DNA from 3 places in the Colwellia sp. BRX8-5 genome. Region 3 is predicted to be linked to each of the others. Evidence: predicted binding sites of a transcription regulator. Region 3 holds the regulator's gene; each other region holds the start of a gene.
What was found. The regulator MetJ, encoded in region 3, represses methionine synthesis genes. The targets are predictions, from matches to a motif close to TAGACGTCTAGACGTCTA.
Positions count from the first base shown of each region.

Region 1 (3,291 bases), on a different contig from region 3:
TGATTAACTTTGATTTTAATTTGCTACAAAAACGCTGTGATATTTATAATATCCCTTTTAATATCGGCCGCAATGATAAGTCACCTCGCTGGCGAACACGTTCGGCAGGCGGTAGTCAAAATGAGCAAAAATTTATTGATGTCGCTGGCAGAGTGGTCCTTGATGGTATTGATTTACTAAAAAACGCGACTTATAACTTTCCAAGTTTTTCCCTTGATTTTGTTGCCAATGCCTTATTAGGTAAAGGGAAGAAGGTTGATGATGTTGACAATAGAATGCAAGAGATTAACGACAACTTTACCAATGACAAGCTAGCTTTAGCCGCTTATAACCTTGAAGATTGCCATTTAGTTACCCTGATCTTTGAACAATCTCTATTACTAGAATTCACGCGTTTGCGCGCCAAACTAACTGGTTTATCTATAGACCGTATTGGCGGCTCTGTGGCAGCGTTTACCAATTTATATTTACCTAAATTACACCGTAGTGGTTATATTGCGCCCAATATGGGCGATGGCTTGCAAGGGCTAATTTCTCCTGGTGGTTATGTGATGGACTCTATTCCGGGTTTATATAAAAATGTTTTAGTACTTGATTTTAAAAGTCTTTACCCCTCTATTATTCGAAGTTTTAATATTGATCCTATGGGCCTAATTGAAGGTTTACAATCACCTGAAACTAGTATCAAAGGTTTTGATGGTGCTTATTTCTCTAGAGATAAGCATTTTTTACCTGAAATTATTAATGAGTTGTGGTTAGAGCGTGATATCGCTAAAAAAGATAAAAATGCGGCATTGTCGCAAGCGATAAAAATTATTATGAATTCGTTTTACGGGGTCTTAGGCTCTACGGGATGTCGATTTTTTGATCCACGTTTATCGGGCTCAATCACTAAACGAAGCCATGAATTATTAATCACCACTAAAATGTGGCTAGAAGATGATGGTTATCAAGTTATTTATGGTGATACCGATTCTATTTTTGTCAGTGTTGACGATGATTTTAGTCACCAGCAATGTCAAAAGCTGGGTAAAACCTTACAAGATAAAATTAATCTTAGGTGGCAAGCAACGCTTAAAAAAGAATTTGCGATAGAAAGCCAACTTGAAATTGAGTTTGAAACACATTTTAGCCAATTTTTGATGCCAACCATCAGAGGGCAAGATGTCGGTACTAAGAAGCGTTATGCTGGCATTGTAGAAAAGAATGGCTCATCAGAATTGATTTTTAAAGGCTTAGAAAGCGTCCGCACCGATTGGACTGAACTGGCTAAAACTTTTCAACGAGAGTTGTATTTAAAAATATTTAATGGCGAACCTTTTGCTGACTATGTACGCAATATTGTTACTCAAACATCAGCAGGGCAATTAGATCATTTACTGGTGTATCGTAAACGCATTCGTAGGCAGTTAGATCATTACGTTAAAAACGTGCCTCCACATGTGAAAGCGGCACGTTTAGCCGATGATATAAACAAGATAAATAAGCAACCGCTAAAATATCAGCAACGTGGTTGGATAGAGTACTTGATCACGACTTCTGGACCGCAAGCAAAAGGTTATGTTAACGCGCCACTCGATTACCAGTTTTATATCGATCGGCAATTAGCGACCGTTGCTGATGCTATTTTACCTTTTGTCGGGAGTAGTTTCGAAAAATTAACCAGTGATCAAATGAACTTGTTTCAATAGCCTCTGCTGTTTTAATTAATATAAATAAATCGTGCATCATGCTTGGAAAGATCATAAGGTGACTTTATTGAGTTAGCTATTTAGATGGCTAAATGAATTTTATGTTTTAGGATGAAAGATCATGATCAACGATACCAAAATAGTCAATGCGGGACGAAAATCAAAATGGACACGTGGCGTTGTTAATCCCCCAGTAGAACGTGCATCAACCGTTGTTTTTAATACGGTTAAAGAAATGAATCACGCAACAGCAAATCGTGGTAATCAAGTACTTTTCTATGGCAGAAGAGGCACCTCAACGGCTTTTGCTTTCGCCGATGCTATGACTGATCTCGAAGGAGGCGCTGGTTGTGCCATTTATCCATCGGGTACTGCGGCGATCACTAATGCTATTCTTTCGTTTGTTAAAACCGGTGACCATATCCTTATGGTCGATACGGCTTATGAACCCACGCGTGATTTTTGCGATAAAATATTGGTCAATATTGGCGTTGAAACGACTTATTACGATCCAACTATTGGCCGAGATATAGCCAGACTTATTAAAGAAAACACCCGACTTATTTTCTTAGAGTCTCCTGGCTCTATTACCATGGAAGTTCAAGATGTTCCCGGTATAGCTGAAGTTGCTCACCAGCATGGCTGTATGGTTATGCTCGATAATACTTGGGCTGCAGGGGTTAATTTTCAACCTTTTGATTATGGTGTCGATATTTCGATTCAAGCAGCGACTAAATATATCGTTGGTCATTCAGATGTGATGTTAGGTACGGCAATAGCCACTGAAGAGTATTGGCCACAACTGCGTGAAAACAGTTATCTGATGGGGCAATGTACTTCACCCGATGATCTATATTTGGCAATGCGTGGCATTCGTACCTTAGGTGTGCGTTTAAAACAACATCAAATTAGTGCGCTAAAAGTGGCTAATTGGTTAGCAACACGCGAAGAAGTTGATGTTATTCTTCATCCTGCATTCGAATCGTGTCCGGGCCATGAATATTTTAAGCGTGACTTTACTGGTGCTAACGGTTTGTTTTCATTTGTGTTAACCCGCGGTGATAAGCAATCACTTAATGCCTTACTTGATGGTATGGAACATTTTAAAATGGGCTATTCGTGGGGCGGTTTTGAAAGTTTAATTTTGGGTAATACCAATGTTGGGCGTTTGCGAACAGCGACAAAGTGGAATTATGAATATCCATTAATTCGCCTGCATATAGGTTTAGAGGATGTTGATGACTTAATTGCCGACCTTGCTCGAGGCTTTGATAGATTGAACACTGCCTTAGAAAATAAATCTTAGACAGTATTTTATTAAAAAATAAAGCTTAGGCTTTACGCGTTAAAAGTTTGGAATTTACATGCTGCTATGCACAACACAAAGGTTAACCATTAGGCACCTGAATGAGCAGGACCATGAATTTGTTCTGCAATTATTGAATGATGATGCTTTTATTAAAAACATTGGTGATAAAGGGGTTAGAGAGACTAAAGATGCAATTGCCTACTTAGTTAATGGTCCACTAGCAAGCTATAGCGAACAGGGTTTTGGGTTAAATTTAGTCGCTTTGAAAAGTGATAATACACCGATTGGACT
Region 1 covers NZ_JACGVR010000017.1:26,027-29,317, reverse strand. The annotation lists gene H4J62_RS12355 (DNA polymerase II) at 1-1,691, shown strand, start outside; gene H4J62_RS12350 (cystathionine beta-lyase) at 1,813-2,997, shown strand; gene H4J62_RS12345 (GNAT family N-acetyltransferase) at 3,056-3,291, shown strand, end outside.
Region 1: a site for MetJ is predicted at 1,765-1,782, ahead of H4J62_RS12350 (cystathionine beta-lyase). Genes of this name have one in related genera too.

Region 2 (3,291 bases), on a different contig from region 3:
CAGCATGACGGGAATGGATACTGAAATAAATTCAGTATGACAAAAGTTCTTTCATTTCAGTATTACCGGGGCTGTATTCGGTTTTGTTACACGTTCAAATGATAGCTCGTTAATGTGGCAATAAAAAAAACGAGACTTATTAAGTCTCGTTTTTTATTGTTTACGCTAAATACTCAGAAAAACTAATGAAGAATACGTGCGCGTATTGTGCCGTCAATTTGTTTTAATTCACGTAATGCTAGTACACTATCTTGTGCTTCGATATCAATAACTACATAACCAATTTGATCGTCTGTTTGTAAGTACTGTGCTGCAATATTAATATTATGCTTAGCAAATGCTTGGTTAATTTGAGTTAACACACCCGGTTGATTGCGGTGTATATGTAATAAGCGGCTTGTTCCCGTATGACCAGGCAAAGAAACTTCAGGGAAGTTTACTGCCGAAAGTGTTGAGCCGTTATCAGAGTATTTTGCCATTTTACTGGCAACTTCTAAGCCGATATTCGACTGGGCTTCTTTGGTACTACCACCAATATGTGGCGTCAAAATAACGTTGTCGAACGCGCGTAATGGTGAAATAAACTCTTCATCATTACCTTTAGGTTCAACAGGGAAAACATCGATTGCTGCGCCAGCGACTTTTTTACTTTTAAGCGCTTCTGCTAATGCATCAATATCAACGACAGTGCCACGAGAAGCATTAATAAAAATAACACCATCTTTCATGAGTGCAAATTCTTTTGCTGCCATCATGTTTTGAGTTTGAACCGTTTCAGGTACGTGTAAGCTAACTACATCAGCTTCTTTTAATAAAACTTTTAAACTTGATGCTTGGCTCGCATTACCTAACGGAAGTTTGGTTTCGATATCATAAAAGCGTACTCGCATACCTAAAGTTTCAGCTAAAATGCCTAATTGCATGCCAATATGGCCGTAACCAATAATACCTAAGGTTTTGCCACGAGCTTCTACCGAGCCAGCCGCAGATTTATTCCATTCACCGCGATGAGCTTTAGCGCTTTTTTCAGGAATCCCACGTAATAATAATAAGGTTTCACCTAATACTAGTTCGGCAACCGAGCGTGTATTTGAAAACGGAGCATTAAAGACTGGAATGCCACGTTTTTGTGCCGCCTTAATTTCAACTTGGTTAGTACCAATACAGAAACAACCAATAGCCGCGAGTTTTTTAGCATGGCTTAGTACATGGTCAGTTAACTGAGTACGAGAACGAATACCAATAAAGTGAACATTAGCAATTTTTTTGATCAAATCTTCTTCAGCAAGCGATGTACTAATACATTCAATATTGCTGTAGCCTTTCATTTTTAACTCTTCAACAGCGCTCGGGTGGACACCTTCAAGTAATAAAATCTTAATTTTTTCTTTTGCTAATGAATTATTGCTCATTTTCTAATATCTCATGTAGGACTATAGTGGTCATTGCCTTAACCAAATATAAAGTGTTTAGATGGCTAGATTTCTAAACTAGCATATAGTGTATAAACTCTAAAGATTTATTTTATGAGTTTTGCGCCATCTTGAGTGCCTAAAATTAAAACATCAGCGCCACGTAGTGCAAATAAACCATTAGTAACAACACCTACAATGGCATTAATATCGCTTTCAAGTTTTTTAGGATCAAGTATCTCTAAGTTATGCACATCTAGAATCACACAACCGTTATCGGTAATTACGCCTTGGCGATAAACCGGGTCACCACCTAACTTAACAAGTTCGCGCGCTACATAGCTTCGTGCCATAGGAATAACTTCTACCGGTAAAGGAAATTTTCCTAGCATTTTTACTTGTTTACTTTCATCGGCAATACAGACAAATGTTTTTGCTACAGCCGCGACAATTTTCTCTCGGGTTAGTGCAGCACCACCACCTTTTATCATCGACAGATATTCAGTAATTTCATCAGCGCCATCAACATAAACATCAACGCTACCGACATTATTCAATTCAAACACTTCGATACCATGGGCTTTCAATCTTTGAGTCGACGCTTCAGAGCTAGAAACAGCACCTTCAATATCGTCTTTGATTGTTGCTAGGGCGTCAATAAAATGGTTAACAGTAGACCCGGTGCCTACGCCAACAATGGTATCGTTTTTAATAAATTCGAGTGCTTTAAAGGCTGCTGCCTTCTTCATTTCATCTTGTGTCATGTGAATCCTAATTAGCGAGGGGAAATTAGGTAGAAGTATATCAGCAGATGATTAAATATCGAAGTTATAGCTGGTGGTAGGAGTGATAATTTTAGGCAGTGGAATATCCCAACTTTCAAAGGGGATCGTGGTAACTTTTTGGCAATCGTGAGCTAAGCCAACTGGTAAGGGTTTAGCGTGTTTGTTTTGTTGATATTGAGCATGCCAAGCCGAAAGTGTTCGGTCATAAAAGCCACCCCCCATGCCTAAGCGATTACCATATCGGTCAAAGGCGACTAAGGGAGTAAAAATAATATCAAGCTGAGCGACCGTTATTATATCTTGCACGTTAAGCTTAGGCTCTAAAATACCATATTTGTTTTTGACGAGAATAGACGTCTCAGCATATTTTAAAAAGAGTAAGTTATTCTTACTAAAAGGATGTATTACCGGTAAATATACGGTGATGTTATTTTGCCAGCACCAATCAATAAAAGGCTGAGTATTTAACTCGCCATCATTGGCTAAATAAATCGCGATGTGTTGAACGCCTTTGACTACTTGTTCTTTAATGAGTCTTTTAGATAATAAAAGTGATTGTTCCGCTTGCTGGTCAGCGTTTAATAAACTGCGTTGATAGCGAATTTCTTTGCGAAGCACATCTCTTGTTTTCATGATATTTAACCCCTTATAAAATAAGCCTAACAACAACAAGTAAGTTACAGTAAAAATTAGCTATAAAAAAGCCAACAATAAATGTTGGCTTTTCAAAATCACTTTAACGATGAACGATAGTTAACTAAGCGTTAGTCGTTGCCGTTGAACCATTTGCGTTAGTCGTAGATGCTTCTGAATCATCAGGCAAATTTTCCCAAAATCTAGATTTGAAACCAACCAACAAAATGATTAAACCAATACCAATGCTAAATAAGCTAATTTGAATATAAAGCGAAGGTATTTGCGCGACGTTATTTGGATCGTAATTACCGGCTAATAAACCAGAAATTATATTACCTATTGAATAAGTTAAAACAAATACGCCCATCATTTGTCCTGCAAAGCGTTTAGGTGATAATTTACTTACCGCACTAAGTGCAACAGGGCTTAAACAAAGCTCACCAACTGTATGTAGGAAG
Region 2 covers NZ_JACGVR010000001.1:231,876-235,166, forward strand. The annotation lists gene serA (phosphoglycerate dehydrogenase) at 183-1,412, opposite strand; gene rpiA (ribose-5-phosphate isomerase RpiA) at 1,520-2,176, opposite strand; gene H4J62_RS01000 (5-formyltetrahydrofolate cyclo-ligase) at 2,228-2,830, opposite strand; gene H4J62_RS01005 (peptide MFS transporter) at 2,955-3,291, opposite strand, start outside.
Region 2: a site for MetJ is predicted at 1,471-1,488, ahead of serA (phosphoglycerate dehydrogenase). Genes of this name have one in related genera too.

Region 3 (3,291 bases):
TATCGATGGCGCAGATGTATTTGTTGGTGTTTCTGGACCCAATCTACTTTCTGCTGAGCATGTAAAATTAATGGCACCCAATCCAATTATCTTTGCTTGTTCAAACCCAGATCCTGAAATAAAACCCTCATTAGCGCTTGCTGTTCGTGATGATCTTATTATTGCTACAGGTCGCTCTGATTACCCTAACCAGGTCAATAATGTGTTATGTTTTCCTTTTATTTTTCGTGGCGCTTTAGATGTTCGCGCTAGAACGATTAACGATGAGATGAAAATTGCCGCTGTCCATGCAATTCGTGAATTAGCAAAGGAACCTGTTTCGCAAGAAGTGTTAGATGCTAGTGGTGAGAAAAGTTTGACCTTTGGTAAGGAGTATATTATTCCTAAGCCGATGGATCCACGTTTGTGTGGTCGAGTAGCGCTTGCCGTTGCTAAAGCGGCGGTTGAGTCTGGAGTGGCAGCCCTAGAATTACCTGAAAACTATATGGAATAATCAGTAGTATTTATTAATAACGCTGTAAAAGGAGAGCTCGACTCTCCTTTTTTTATTTATGACAAATAGTAGGTCACGGTGCAGTGACTGCATGTACGCAGGGGTCAGGAAGTAGAAAGTAGGGTAACGCAGCAGCAGTTACCGAGATGGTAAAGAGTAGGTTATTTAGGACGAATGGTCATGGTGGCTCCAAGGCATCGCTGCTTTCGCTGCATTATTACCTTTTGTACGTCATTTATGTTCCAGATAAATCATTAGTAACAGCATCTATTTAGACAATGTCACCGATGGCAAAGCATGACAATATTGAGTAGGACGAATAACAATGAAAACTTCAACGAAAGCCGTTTTACTCTCAGCACTTGTTTACCCGGGTATTGGCCAACTAATTTGTCACGCTTATCTACGGGCTACGTTATTTATTTTAAGTTTCTCTGTGACGGTATATTTTTATATTGAAGAAGTGATGAGGCAATATCAGCCACTTATTAATAAAGTTAAATCAGGTGACGTTGCGCTCAATAGCCAAGCACTGATCGCTGAGATGTCAAAAAATCCCATTATTGTTGACCCTATCTTAATGAGTACATTAACCTATACGCTATTAACTTGTTGGTTACTGGCTATTGTAGATGCTTACCGTATGGGCATAAAAAAAGACGCCAGAGCGTCTTTTTAAGGAAGTGTATTAAAACCCTAAGCTACTCGTCTTCAATTTCAAATTGACTGAAGTCGGTAATACCTTTTGCTATTAAGGCTTCGCGCACACTTTTAGGTAGCATCTCTGTATTGTCTTTTGTTAAATCGCCATCATCAGGAAGAGGCTGTCCGGTAAAAGCATGCAGAAAAGCTTCACATAACAATTCGCTGTTAGTTGCATGGCGTAAGTTGTTAACTTGCCGACGAGTACGTTCATCCGTTAACACTTTCAGTACCCGCAACGGGATTGAGACCGTGATTTTTTTAACTTGCTCACTTTTTTTACCATGTTCGGCGTATGGTTTTATATAATCGCCATTCCACTTTGCCATTTAATTACCTTTGTTTAGCTAAATTACTTTTTATAAGCTAGATTTTACTGGTTGTTGGCGTTGAGTCAATAACGAATGTGTAGAAGTTTAGAAGTCTAAAGTTCTTGACCGACAAAAGTAAAGCGTTTAGAGTTATAGACGTCCAAACATCTATTTGATTTTACTGCCCGATTGGAGCAAAAAATGACAAGCAAAAAACCAGCAACATTAGCTGTTAGAGCCGGCATTAATAGTGATGAACATCACGGTGCGGTTGTTCCTGCCATTCATTTATCGAGTACTTATGCTTTAAAAGGCTTCAACAATAAGCGCCAATTTGATTATTCCAGAACAGGCAACCCCACTCGAAGCACGTTTGCACAAGCTATCGCTGATTTAGAGCAGGGTGCTGTAGGCATTGTTACCAGCACAGGAATGTCAGCGGTGCACTTAATTTGTCAGTTACTGACAACAAAAGATACGGTTGTTATTCCACATGATTGCTATGGTGGAAGTTATCGCTTGTTTACCCACCTAGCAAAACGTGGCTTATTTAATGTGCTTGTTGTTGATCAAAACGATGTTCAAGCGTTAGCGCAAGCGCTTGAACAAAAGCCAAGATTAGTTTTGATTGAGTCACCCAGTAACCCATTATTACGGCTGGTTGATATAAAAAAGGTTACTCAAGCCAGTCATGCTGTTGGTGCTTTAGTGGCAGTAGATAATACGTTTCTTTCTCCCTTGTTACAGCAACCGCTATTATTAGGTGCTGATATTGTTTTTCACTCGACAACTAAATATATTAATGGTCATAGTGATGTTGTGGGTGGGGTGTTAGTAACAAAAGAAAAAGAACTGGGTGAAGAGCTAGCGTGGTGGGCAAATTGTATTGGTATTACGGGTTCACCTTTCGACAGTTATCTGGCATTACGTGGCTTAAAAACCTTACCACTGCGCATGAAACAGCATCAAGAAAATGCTAATGCTGTTGCAAAATACTTAGAAAATCATCGAGCAATTAACGCGGTATACTTTCCTGGTTTAAAAAATCACCCGGGACACGAAATTGCTAAGCGTCAGCAAAAAGATTTTGGCGCTATGATGAGTTTCGAAATAAAAGGTGGTGTTGAAGCGGTTAAAGTACTCTTTGACAACTTATCACTATTTACCTTGGCACAGTCATTAGGTGGCGTTGAAAGTTTAATCAGTCATCCATCAACGATGACCCATGCAGGTATGGAAATTGAAGCACAAATTGCAGCGGGTATTACTCAATCTTTAATCCGAATTTCTGTGGGTATTGAAGATGTTAGTGATATTATTAATGACTTAGAACAAGCTTTATCGGCAAGCCAAATTTAAAGTTGTAGACTATTTTTAGTAGAAGAATTAATGAGTGAAAATGACACAGTCAAATACAGTAGAACAATTATCATCAGGGAATAATCAACTGGCGAAGCATGCTATTCATGTACACAAATTTGGTGGCAGTAGCTTAGCAACTACCCAATGTATTGAACGTGTGGTTGATATTATTCGTCAAAACTGTCAACTAAATGATTTAGTTGTTGTTTCGGCAAATGGGAACACTACGGATGACTTATTCAATATTTATAAACTCGCACTTGAAAAAAGTGACGAGCTGTTTTTGGCTATTGAAACACTAGAGAAATCACAAAGCACATTAATTGGTGAGTTATTGAACCCTAGCAGTGCAGCAGACCTTATCAAGGTTTTGTCTGATGATATAACACAATTAACGGCTTGGTTGTCTGATCAGCCAAGCCA
Region 3 covers NZ_JACGVR010000032.1:1,386-4,676, forward strand. The annotation lists gene H4J62_RS16310 (malic enzyme-like NAD(P)-binding protein) at 1-493, shown strand, start outside; gene H4J62_RS16315 (hypothetical protein) at 819-1,172, shown strand; gene metJ (met regulon transcriptional regulator MetJ) at 1,195-1,524, opposite strand; gene metB (cystathionine gamma-synthase) at 1,708-2,865, shown strand; gene metL (bifunctional aspartate kinase/homoserine dehydrogenase II) at 2,906-3,291, shown strand, end outside.